4 regions of the Paenibacillus sp. RRE4 genome follow, and region 1 is predicted to be linked to each of the others. Evidence: riboswitches for the same ligand, from Rfam matches in the RefSeq annotation. Region 1 holds a riboswitch; each other region holds the start of a gene.

The links. A riboswitch is a leader RNA that binds a small molecule or an ion and turns the genes downstream of it on or off. The one in region 1 is predicted to bind cyclic di-AMP.
Region 2: another riboswitch for cyclic di-AMP. It lies ahead of Q9R46_RS26565 (resuscitation-promoting factor); the one in region 1 lies ahead of Q9R46_RS11520 (3D domain-containing protein).
Region 3: another riboswitch for cyclic di-AMP. It lies ahead of Q9R46_RS05670 (C40 family peptidase); the one in region 1 lies ahead of Q9R46_RS11520 (3D domain-containing protein).
Region 4: another riboswitch for cyclic di-AMP. It lies ahead of Q9R46_RS02325 (hypothetical protein); the one in region 1 lies ahead of Q9R46_RS11520 (3D domain-containing protein).

Annotation. Positions count from the first base shown of each region.
Region 1 covers NZ_JAUZUT010000001.1:2,557,299-2,560,412, reverse strand. Annotated here, with positions in the region: gene Q9R46_RS11530 (ABC transporter permease subunit) at 1-107, shown strand, start outside; gene Q9R46_RS11525 (amino acid ABC transporter ATP-binding protein) at 94-816, shown strand; cyclic di-AMP (ydaO/yuaA leader) riboswitch at 1,002-1,198, shown strand; gene Q9R46_RS11520 (3D domain-containing protein) at 1,201-1,872, shown strand; gene Q9R46_RS11515 (polysaccharide deacetylase family protein) at 1,998-2,816, opposite strand; gene lpdD (prenylated flavin chaperone LpdD) at 2,970-3,114, shown strand, end outside.
Region 2 covers NZ_JAUZUT010000014.1:12,498-15,611, reverse strand. Annotated here, with positions in the region: gene Q9R46_RS26565 (resuscitation-promoting factor) at 126-1,310, opposite strand; cyclic di-AMP (ydaO/yuaA leader) riboswitch at 1,580-1,833, opposite strand; gene Q9R46_RS26560 (TatD family hydrolase) at 2,075-2,842, opposite strand.
Region 3 covers NZ_JAUZUT010000001.1:1,220,323-1,223,436, forward strand. Annotated here, with positions in the region: gene Q9R46_RS05660 (hypothetical protein) at 61-279, shown strand; gene Q9R46_RS05665 (carboxymuconolactone decarboxylase family protein) at 462-791, shown strand; gene Q9R46_RS05670 (C40 family peptidase) at 927-1,391, opposite strand; cyclic di-AMP (ydaO/yuaA leader) riboswitch at 1,397-1,528, opposite strand; gene Q9R46_RS05675 (RNA polymerase sigma factor) at 1,828-2,391, shown strand; gene Q9R46_RS05680 (hypothetical protein) at 2,588-3,114, shown strand, end outside.
Region 4 covers NZ_JAUZUT010000001.1:523,810-526,923, forward strand. Annotated here, with positions in the region: gene Q9R46_RS02320 (glutathione peroxidase) at 197-676, opposite strand; cyclic di-AMP (ydaO/yuaA leader) riboswitch at 1,055-1,230, shown strand; gene Q9R46_RS02325 (hypothetical protein) at 1,348-1,776, shown strand; gene Q9R46_RS02330 (HAD family hydrolase) at 1,934-2,632, shown strand; gene Q9R46_RS02335 (Nramp family divalent metal transporter) at 2,766-3,114, opposite strand, start outside.

The DNA.
Region 1 (3,114 bases):
TGAACCCGTTCATTATTGCGGCAGCGATTTACTTTGTGATGACATTTATTCTGTCCAAGCTGCTCGGACGATTGGAAAGGAAGTTGGGTGCAAGTGATAGACGTTAGACAATTACACAAATCATATGGTAAAAATGATGTTCTGAAGGGCATTGACGTAACGATTGGCAAAGGTGAGGTCGTTGTAGTTATTGGTCCTTCGGGTTCGGGAAAAAGTACATTTCTGCGCTGTCTGAATCTGCTGGAACAACCTTCATCGGGACAGATCGATTTCGAAGGTGTTTCAATTACCGATCCCAAGCATAACATTAATGCTACACGTGAAAAGATGGGCATGGTGTTCCAGCATTTTAATCTGTTTCCTCATAAAACGGTGCAGCAAAACATCACGATTGCTCCAATCAAAGTGAAGAAACAATCCACGGATGAGGCTAACAAAATTGCCGAGGATCTTCTGAAGACAGTCGGTTTGGCGGACAAAAAAGATGTATATCCGAACCAGCTGTCCGGTGGTCAAAAGCAACGGATTGCGATTGCAAGAGCGCTCGCGATGCAGCCGCATGTAATGTTGTTTGACGAGCCAACATCGGCCCTTGATCCGGAGATGGTCGGAGAGGTATTGGAAATCATGAAACGTCTTGCTGAAGGCGGAATGACGATGGTCATTGTAACACATGAGATGGGTTTTGCGCGTGAGGTGGGAGACCGCATTCTGTTTATGGACGGCGGTGTCATCGTTGAGGAAGGTACCCCGGATGAAGTGTTCGGGGCGCCAAAACATCCGCGTACTCGAGACTTTCTTGCAAAAGTACTTTAATTCATGCCATGCTGTATTTAGAATCAAATGAATAACGGCGTTATCGGATCGAAAGGTCCGGTAACGTTTTTTTGTTGTTTGCGGAAAAGGTAGAACCTAAAAAGTAACTTTTCTGTTACCTGTAAAATGAATTAAAACGCCAAATGGAAACATTTACTACAGCTTAAGGTTACAAAATTGTGATATATTCAAGACTGCCGAAACTTCCGAAGCGGAAGTGCGGGGGACGTAACAATGCAGACATAGTTAATGATTTGAGAAATATGCTGCTTGGGGTGAATTAGGAATACATAATGCTTCAGCATGTCACGTACAGCCTATAGGGTGGGTTCCTCCATCCGAATCCGACAACTAACTTCGCAGGCATCATGAGGGAGGAAGACCATGTATAACAAGAAACGTTTAGCCAAAACAGCCATTGCACTACTGACATCCATTCTATTCATTCAAGCCGTTCCGGCTCACGCGGATTCCGTTCATGTGGCCAAAGAAGGGGACACCTTTTTCACCTTATCCAAGCAATACGGCGTTGATATGAACACATTAATTAAAACGAATAAAGGCATCTCACCATATAACATCTATGGTGGTTTGAAAATTACAATCCCGGGTAACGAAAACAAAGTAGAAGCGGCACCGGTTCAAGCGAAGTCGCAGGAAAAAACGGTTACTGCCGCAAGCCTAGACGTGAATACAGATAATAAAGTGGTGCAGGCTTGGGGGAAAACATTCGACTACAGCAAAACGCTGAGTGTTAAAGCAACAGCGTATTCCGCAGATGCTTCCGAAAATGGTGGATGGGGCGCCGTTGATTATTTTGGAAATCCGCTCGAACTCGGCACGATCGCGGTGGATCCCAAGGTTATCCCTTTTGGAACAAAGGTATTGGTGACAGGGCATACACACCCTGGATTGCCGAAACAGGCTTTCGTAGCAACGGCTTTGGATGCAGGTAGCGCGATTAAAGGAAATCGCATTGACATCTTTATCCCTGGGAGCAAACAGTTCGTTAGCTCATTTGGTTTTCAGGATATTGAGTTGTACATTTTAAAATAAAGCTTAAACCCTCCCATCTATGAATGTGGGATCATAAGTTGAATGGAGTATTAATAAACAGGGTGTTCTTGCATCATCAGGATGGGCTAATTCATGATGACGTAGAGGAACACCCTGTTTTTCATTTATTGTTTCTCTTTTGGCAGTTTAAGCATCTCGTCCAAGGTAACTAATTCATACCCTCGGTTTCGCAATTCTTCAATAACCTCAGGCAAAGCCTCTACCGTACCTTTCAGGTTTGAACCTGTGCCGCCGCCAGCGTGCTGTAATACGATGGAACCGGGTTTCACCGCGGAGAGAATATTTTCTTTTACTTTTTCCTTGGATAGTCCTTTCCAATCGAGGGAATCCACGTTCCAGTTCACGATGCTGTAATGCTGTTTTGCAGCCCATCGCAACTGCTCCTCGTTAATGTCCCCGTACGGAGGGCGAATCATTTTGGGCGTATAACCTGTCAGGCGGTGAATAATATCGCCGGTATGTAAAATTTGTTTGCGAAAGGCGTTCATCGATAACTTACTGAATTCAGGATGATTGTAGCTGTGATTACCGACAATATGGCCTTCTTTCACCATCCGTTTTACCAAATCCGGGTGTTTCTCCGCACGATTGCCGACAACAAAAAACGTTGCACGAACCTTGTATTTTTTTAATACATCAAGTACCCGCGGCGTAAATCTTGGATCAGGTACATCATCAAAAGTCAGCGCAACTTGTTTGGTGGAAGGGCCATTGGTTTTGAACGTATCCGCGTATTTCTGACGAAGTTGACCTAGAGTCAACCGTTCTTCTTTAACATCTGAGCCAGACGCCGGTGTATCACTGAGGGTTGAAGAAGGTTCCTCAGATGAAGCAGCAGACACAGGCGCAGGGGCTAAAGGAGCTGTATAAACCCCAGAACATATAATAGTAACGAGTGCGAGCATGACGAGGCGCATTCGCATGTTAACGGCCTCCTTTTCCAAAATTGCGTTCTCTATGGTATGCCCGTTGTCTGTTTCTTTTATGCATGTGTGAGAAGTTTCATTGCATCATCAGGTCATGAAAGCCATAATTCCACCATATATAACATAAAGAGAAGGATAGGTGGAGAGACGATGAGTACATATGATTTGAAATCCATTCGTTTAGAGGTTTTTGAGGCAGGACAGGACAAGGTATTTCTGATTACGGGTGGTAAAGCTCATATTGGGGCTGTAGCTACATTCTATGTTGACCATGATCGGGTTAGTGGAACGACGG
Region 2 (3,114 bases), on a different contig from region 1:
AAGAGGAATATCCTCTTCTCTGCCAAACGGCGGAGGAGACTGAATTCAGACTCCCCCGCCGCATATTCCGCATGAATCATTCATGCAACTATTTTATAGCATTCCCATTTCAAAGTAAAACGATTTTAGTTTGCTTCCGGCTTAACTGGACCAATCACATAGACCGTTTTGCCTTTTTTACGTCCGAAATTCAGGGCATGCTTCACACTGTCATAATAAACGTCAATTTTGTTGCCTTTAATAGCGCCGCCTGTATCTTCCGCACGACGGAAGCCTAGGCCCTCAATGTATACCCACCAGCCGATTGGAATGACCTTGGGATCAACTGCAATAGTGCGCCCCTCCGTTACACGAGTACCGGAAGCTGTTTTTGTACCAATACCTGGCTCTTCAGAAGAGTAGGCTGTCATCGATACATTTTTCAAAACTTTAGAGTATTTAAAAGAATTCCCGGAGACCGTAATCACCTTGCTGCCCGAGGCAGATGTTTTCTTCGAGTTCGTTGTTACAGCTTTTTTGGCAGTTGAAGTTTTGGCAGATACCAATTGAACCTCAGGTTCCTTCACAACCGGTTTAGCCTTCGTACCTACCGCGATCACTTTATCTACACGATTGGAGGCGACCGTTTTACCTACCACTTTTTTGGAGACGAGTTCTCCATCTTGAAATACCTTTTCGATATGTTGCACGATTGTGCCTTCCTTGCCTTTCACTACAACACGGTTATCCCCTTGGAACAAACTCGGGTCTGCCGTTTTCACAACCTTGTAAGCAATCGGTTGTTTCACATCCACTGTATGCTTTGTTACACGCACTACACGAATCTTCATATCCGCTTTAATTGCGGTTCCGAGCGCTGGATACACTTTATCATGATTTGCCACTTCAATTCCTGATTGCTGAATTACACCCTGTACCGATGAATCGGTTGTATAAAGAGTCTTGGTGTCTCCGTCTGCCGTGATTTTAACTGGAACGGCCCGCTCAATAATGATTCGGTCTCCGTCGGTAATCGCCCCATTCATGGGCATGGATACCTTGTCGTGAGGGCTGACTGTGATTGACTGCTCCTCCAGCATTTCCTGAAGCATTCCTGTACGAGTCTCTACCACTTGAGCTTTGCCGTCAATAACCAGTGAAACCTGCTTCCCGGCCTGACCGTAAACGACTAACAAGATCATGATTGCAAGCGCAATTGAGAATATCGCGATCAATGCCATTTGACGCAAGTTCTCATGCTTCCACCGCAACGCGAAAGACTTACTGGATGATCGTGACTCATGGGTCTCTTCTGGTTGGAATATGCCCACTTCTCCGTCCTCCTTCATAGCCTCGCCGTCTAAAGTAATGCATGATGTCTTTGACGCGACTATAACAATTTTTCTACAGAACGCAGATCAGAGATAATGATCGGTTCTGCACCATGAACCCCTCTTCGCAACATGATGTCATCCTCCTGAATATCTACCGTATGATGACAATATTTCTTTTATTCAAAACAAAAAAAGCCAAAGAAAGAGTGTAAGAGACCCTTTCGTGGCTTCCGAATGATTTTGAATATCGGAAATTCATGCACGAGGTTGCCTCTCTTTTTCCGCTTGCGAGGTTAGCTGTCGGGTTCGGGCGAAAGAGAGCCGCCCTATCTTAGGTCACCCGCTCATGGCGGACGCCCTTGAATTCACCCCGAGACCCAAAGAAGAAATCAAATACGGCTTCGCAGAACATTCCGCTGCTTTTGGGTCAGCGAACGATGCGCATCGGCTAGAATCACCGATGTTTAAGCCCTATTGGTTCCCCCGCTCTCCGTTAACGGAGACTCAGCGAGATTGATTCATGAAAGTAATGTTGTCTCATCGGAAAGTGTCCCTTTGTTCATCCCCCGAACATCTGTCCAATTTTCCGCGCAACAATTCACTGAAAAGATGATATCCTGTTTTGATGCATGTTGTAAAGCGTGGATCAAGTACGTTTTTCTAAATATTTGGTTAAAATATTGTAATATTCTGCAATTATTCGAAGCAAAGAGCAAATTAACTCTCTGTATCTCCCTTTTTCACCCGATTTACTCGTTTTCTTATTGAATCCCAAATCGTTCCATGGCATTTTTGGTGGTAATTGAAGCAATTTCCTCTACCGAAATGCCTTTAATTTCCGCAGCTGCTTCAGCAACCAGACGTACATGTGCTGTCTCATTTCGTTTTCCACGATAAGGATGAGGTGTCAGATACGGGGAGTCCGTTTCTAAGAAAAATCGATCCATCGGAACCTTGGCGAGCACTTCTTTCGGTTGCTTGGCATTTTTGAACGTGATCGGTCCTCCAAAGGACAGATGGAAGCCTAAATCCAGACACATTTTCGCCGTTTCCCAGCTACCGGAGAATGAATGCATCACACCTCCAACCTCACCAGCCTTCTCCTCACGTAAAATACGCACAATATCCTCATGAGCATCCCGATTATGGATGACAATGGGCATACTCAATTCACGTGCCAATGCAATTTGTTGTCGTAATACGCGGTGCTGTACCTCCTTAGGAGAAGTGTCCCAATGATAGTCTAGACCGATTTCGCCAATTGCTACCACTTTCTCATGTTTGCACAATGATGCAATCCATTCGAGATCACCCTCTTGCATCGTAATTGCATCCACCGGGTGCCAGCCTACAGCTGCGTGGATAAAATCATACGTTTCGGCCAGTTTCATCGTTGTTGGAATCGTCTCCCGATTAAAGCCAATATTAATCATGCGAGTCACTCCCGCCTGAACGGCCCGCTGAATCATGTCCTCTCGGTCTTCGTCGAATTGTGGTGCATCCAGATGAGTATGTGTGTCGAATAACATGCTTTCTCGTTCTCCCTTCATGTCGAAAGTCAAATGCCGAAGATTTGTTCATGGGAACTCCTCTTATTCTTGTACAAGAATTCTTTGCGTTTGAATTTCAAATTTATTTTTTTGCATCATTAAATGATTGGGACAAGCATCAATTTCAGTATTTTCAGTTTTAGCACTCAAGCTACTATATATAGAAGAAAAATAAAAAGTCAAATCAAAATCTGGCAAGGAAAGGCGTTAGAAACTGTATAATTACTCACTCGAATTACAAAATTATGTCG
Region 3 (3,114 bases), 1.3 Mb from region 1:
CTAAATGACTTTTCATTTAGGTCTCTTTTTGTAAAGAAATTTGAATATAGGAGTCTAATTATGATCAGTGATACAGAATTGGATGCCCTGCGTTTGTCAGGGGAAAAGGTAAGAGTGGTACGCGATGAGCTTGAGTCTAACGATGTAACGGGCATCGTGGTAGCCTGGGATGATGAGCAAGTACTTATTCGCAGGCAGAATCGCCGTGTTGTGAAGCTGGATCGGTCTTACCGTTATCAGCTGTTCAGTGAGCCTCGTCAAAGTGTTTTAAGTGAATAAATGACATGAGTGCTTAGCTTAACGGATTCATGTTACCGGAAATATCACTCAAAGAGAAGGTCTGCTACACCAAATGTTTGGAATTACCATCAGGATCAGGCATATTTGCGACGCACGCGAGAGAAGATAGGTACAGTGGAACAATTCGCTGTATTTACAGCCGAAAGGGTGTGTTGCAAGTCATGACATTGATGAATGATAAAGTTCATGCTTATAAGGATCAGATTGGCGCATTAAGCGACGTTCTCCCGGATGTGGTGAAATCATATCATGAGTTTACGGGAGAGTGCTTCCAGCCGGGGGTGCTTGATGCCAAAACCAAGCAGTTAATTGCGCTAGGGATCGGTTTGTTTGCTAATAACGAAGTGTGCACGTTCTATCATGTGGAGGAAGCCCGGTCCAAGGGAGCGACCGATCAGGAGATCATGGAGACGGTAGCTGTCGCTGGTGCAGTGGGCGGCGGACATGCTCTGTCACAGGGAGCCATGAGGGTGCAGAAGGCCCTCCATTAGTGGATGAAGTAAAACAAAATTAACAGGGTAATACACCTCTTTAATAGAGGCGTATTACCCTGTTTTTTATAGATCATCTTTACATTCTTTACTGTAAGGAGTAGCCAGGGGCTATTTCCCGTTCTTTAAATTCAATTAAAGCTTACCCAACATTTTGTTATACATAAATTGACCTGTTACCCGTCTTGCGGTTACATAACGATCACTGAAATACGGATTGGACAACTTGGTGATGCTGACACCTTTGCTGCTGGAGGCATGTGCGAATTGACCTCCACCGATGTATACTCCTGTATGTGAGATGCCTCTACCTGTTGTGTTGAAGAAGACCAGATCTCCTGTACGAATGCTTGCTTTGGAGACAGGTGTTCCGGCTTTCGCTTGTTGTTGCGACGTGCGAGGGAGCTCAATGCTATATTTGTTGAAAATATATCTCATAAACCCGGAACAATCGAAGCCAGCCATGGTTGTGCCGCCCCATTTGTACGGGATACCTGTCATATTGTTAACCATCGTATTAATTGTGCTTGCCTCTGTGCTTGTTGCCCCGGATGTAAATAGTACAGCAGCCCCAAAAATGGAAATAATCAGTTTTTTCAAAATCAATGTTCTCCCTTCGATGCCTACGGAGTTAGCTAAGGGTTCGGTAGAAGGTTCCCTATATTTCCTATGTATAAGAATAATTCACCCAAAATGGTTCCCCCGTTTTCAATCCTGAAACTCGGCAAATGAATAATTAAGTTTTTGTAACTATTTGAAACTATATTGCATAAATGCGTAATTGTCAAACCTGTTTAAAGGTGTTCATTTAGCCTCAATGTTAGCGGAATTATCGGTTTTATAGAGAACTAAGTCGAATTTAACGGGAATAGTGTTTACAAAAAAGTAACTATTTTTTCGACGATTTCTTTGAAAAAAAGGAGGAGATGGATTATAATCCGAATTTATATTACAATAAAAGTAATTTATTCTATTATTATGATTTTCATAACTGGATTTGCAACAAATAAAAGTCAGATGAGAAGGAGGAATATCCATGTCTGCCTCACTTGCAAATGTAAAACCTAATGTTGAAAGCGTTAGCAATATTATTGAGAAATTGTATAGGAGAAACTATCTTAGTATGAAGCAAAAAGCATATTACATCACTCGCGATGCATTTACTGCAGAGGACTTAGTTCAAGAATCTTTCGTCAGACTTTTTGATAAACAGCAAACCTTGCTTATGCTTGCCGAGGATCAACAATATTGTTATATGATGCGAACCGTCCACAATGCAACTCTCAATTATGTAGAAAAACAAAAAAAGAAAAGGCTATGGATACATATTTTTAACAACGAGAACGACATGGATAACATATCAGATGCTTCATCAATTCCTGAACAATGCTATGAACGAAAAGAACAGTCTAAATGGATGGAACAATTGCTAAAGTCGTTGCCCGGACGTGATCAACAACTTCTGCGTAATAAATATTTACTTGGTTTGACTGATAAGGAAAGCGCACATCTTTTAAGTTTACCCGAAGCAAACGTCAGATCCTACTTGACAAGGGCTAGACGAAGAGTTAGGGAGACAATCAACAACCAAAGAACCTAAAAGATAATTGTGAATACTTTGTGAAAAACGTTGCATTTGCGTGGGATGAATTGTCTATATAGTTGTAGTCTGTATTTTGAAGAAGAGTTTTAATGCGCTTTATTTGGAGGGATGCAAATAAGTGTACTGTGTAAAAACGTTAAAGTATGAACGAAGAATCTTGGAAAAAGAAAAAATGTAGAAGGGAGCAATAACCATGTTACGAAAAATGTTGGCTGCATTTTTAGTTTTATCTGTAGTACTCGTTCCACAATTAGCCGCTACGTCCAGCGCAGATGTCACAACAACATCAGAAACGGAAGAAACATTCACTTTCACCAACGTATATGAATATGACAGTAGTTCTTATAAAAAGAAAGCACATTATGATACTCTTAGAGTAACGCTGAAAGATGAACTTATGGACTTTGATTTGGATGGTACAAGCTTGACAAACACTGTATATACCGTGAACAAAAATGAATCAACCGGAACAACACTTATTTCAGCATCAGGAGATATCGATTCAAATCGTCATGCTTCGATTCGGCTCGTTTTTGATGAAAAAGAGAATGCAAATGGAAACATTATTTTGACAACTTCCAAGAAAATTAACATTGGTGGAGAGACCAAGATTATAGAAACCGACAAACTTATTCGATTTGCACCAGTCAATGAACCTGTTAATCTGGAAAGTCTGGTAAATGGGATCAGAAGTGATGACCAGTATTCCGATACTTACAC
Region 4 (3,114 bases), 2.0 Mb from region 1:
GAAGATTTACGAGAGAAGCTTTCCGTGATGGAGAGCTTTTTTTGTTTTCATATAGCAACAAGGGCGAATTATTCAGGATGAGGACATGTGTTAAAAGAGAGGACGCAAAAAAGCCGCCCAAAAGCTTGAGCAGTGTCTGGCTCTTTGCTTTATAGGTGGCTTGTTTTTGTTTATATGTTTGTTCGAAAATCTATATTTATTTGTTAATCAGCTTCTGAATATCCTCTTCGATTTTGTCCGGTGTAGTCTGCGGAGCATATCGTTTCACAACTTTACCATCCTGATCGACAAGGAATTTGGTAAAGTTCCATTTGATGGCTTTGGAGCCGAGCAAGCCTGGTGCTTCTTTGGAAATGTGTTGGAAGAGCGGATGAGCGCTTGAACCATTGACGTCAATTTTTTCAAACATCGGGAAGCTTACGCCATAATTCATCTGACAAAATTCAGCAATATCGTCGGAAGATCCTTTTTCCTGCGCGAATTGGTTGCTTGGGAATCCAAGCACTTCAAACGGAGCATCCTGGAATTTATCCTGAAGCTCTTGCAAGCCCTTGAATTGAGGGGTGAGACCGCACTGGCTTGCGGTATTCACAATTAACAACACTTTGCCGCGATATTGGGACATCTCAATCTCTTGTCCGCGAAGGGTGTTTACTTTGTAATCATAGACTGACATGGGAAACGCCTCCATCCTGTTATTCTTAATATGCTTATTATATTTTAAACAATTAAATAATGCAAAACTTATTTGGGATTATCGTTGTTATAACCATTCGCTTTCTGGACTCAAAAATGGACGAAAAAACCATGAATCAATTTTTGTACGGTTGAGAATTAGATAGCTTGGAAGAGGAGGATAGCGTATAAGCTCATTGTAAGCGTTATTATCATAGGTTATTGCCGGAAATCTGGCGATTCGGTGATCTGTATGCACTTTACATGATCATGGTACGGGTGTATGATTCATAGCGTAATTTGAATTTTAATTAAATTGTACCTGAAAAACGAAACAAACGATAATATCGATCGGTCTTATACTCAAGATTTACGAACGATGTTTTAATCGCTGAGTTTCCATTCATTGTGGATGGAAAACGGGGGAACCAACAGAATGGGCTGTATGACAGCAGCGGACATTCATGGGGTGAATTTTTCGGTGAAAGCCGGAAATAGGGCGACTCTCGCGCCCGAATCCGTCAGCTAACCTCGTAAGCGTTAAAGGGAGAGGCAACAAACCGCACGCTGGTTCATGGCGCTTTCGTCATGGATTATTTAAGAAGCGTTTCGGAGGCCTTGGTCCCCACGCTTCTTTTTTGTTGTCTTTTCACGCCAAGGGAGGAACGAAGAATGGATAAAGAGATGATTTTGGTAACCGCTCCAAATGAAGCAGGACGTAAATTTGTGAAATTGCTGATGTATAAAAAAATGCCATTTGCCGTTCTGACGAACAGTGCTGATGAGGAGCGCAAACTTCGCCGTCTTGGCGTAGAACACGTCATCCGTATGAATACAGCAGCTGCTGAGAAATGGTTTTTGCCGCAAGGCAGTGTAGGCAATGTATTTATTTTTGAGAACAGTCTGAACTTGACATGCCGCTATCTTCAAATTTGTCGCTCATGGACATCGAAGTCTTTGTGTGTGATCACGGAGCAGAGCCATCCTAAAGGGATTTATCGTGGAATGGGAGCGGATAAAATTGTCTATTCATTGAATGGAGAAGTCGGGTTCCTTCTTAATAGTTGCAATAAACCTGAAGCTGAAGTAAGCAGCTTGTGATTGACATTGATCCAAGGTAAGACGCCTGTTATAATTGCAGGTATAGACTAACGGAATTTGAGGAGACTCATGCTTGTCGTGGGTCTTCTTTTTTTATGGAAACAGTACGGTAGTATAGAAGCGAGGGATAACCTGCAGCTTACGAGGAGGAATCAGCGTGCCGGATATTGCCGGATTGAAGTGGTTGTTTTTTGATGTGGGGGATACGCTGGTGGATGAATGGGAGCCAGTAGATGATATTATTGGGCAGTTCGTTCGGGAGGCGAATGATTACGGCTATCCAGTAAAGATCGAGGCGGTAAGAGAACTGTTTGCTACCTGTTACCGTAATTATGAACAGTGGCCCATGAAAGTAGCCATACGTACATATATTCATGATGAAAATCACCGCACTCTGATTCAGGAGAAGCTGAAATTTCATAAAGAACTGGAGCAACCGTTTCCTTCTGCAACCAAGGTGCTTGAACAGCTTTCGCATCACTATCGTATTGGCATCATCGCCAATCAGAGCCCTGGGACTGAAGCAAGGCTGGAGAGCTACGGACTTCGTAAATATGTCCATGTTCTGGCCTGTTCGGCAGAAGAAGGGGTGTCCAAGCCTGATCCGGAGTTGTATGCGGTTGCTCTGAAGCAGGCTGATTGCGCGCCCGAAGAAGCGGTTATGATTGGCGATCGAATCGATAATGATATTATGCCAGCACGTAGTTTAGGTTTACGCACCATTCGTATTTTGCAAGGGTACGGAAGGTTCCAGCCAGAGCTTTCGGATGCCGAGCGTGCAGACTGGACGGTGGAGTCCCTGGATGAACTGCTGCCGCTACTCATACCTGATGAGGATGCAGGTAAATCTATATGAGTCTTAGGTTAGACTATGTGGGATTAGATTGCAGGTATATGTAGATCGGAAGTATATCAATATAAAGACACAAAGAAGGCCGATTTGCGTTGGGATCAATACCAACAGCGAATCGGCCTTTTTATATAGAAGCTTAGAACAGCATGAAGGTCTGGATGATTAAATACACATTCAGGACAACGATGATAGCGGCAATAGTCCAAGAGACGATTTTGAGCCATAGTTTGTTTGCAAAAGGCCCCATGCTTTTTTTGTCACTTGTGAACATCACAAGTGGGATGACGGCGAACGGCAGTTGCAGAGACAGGATGACCTGACTTAAGATCAGTAACTCTTCTGTGCCGCGCTCACCGGCAATCGCAGTGACGATGACAGCAGGGATGATCGCAATCAGTCGGGTAACCAGTCTACGCAACCATGCCGGGATACGGATATTGAGGAAGCCTTCCATGACGATCTGTCCTGCGAGCGTGCCTGTAAGA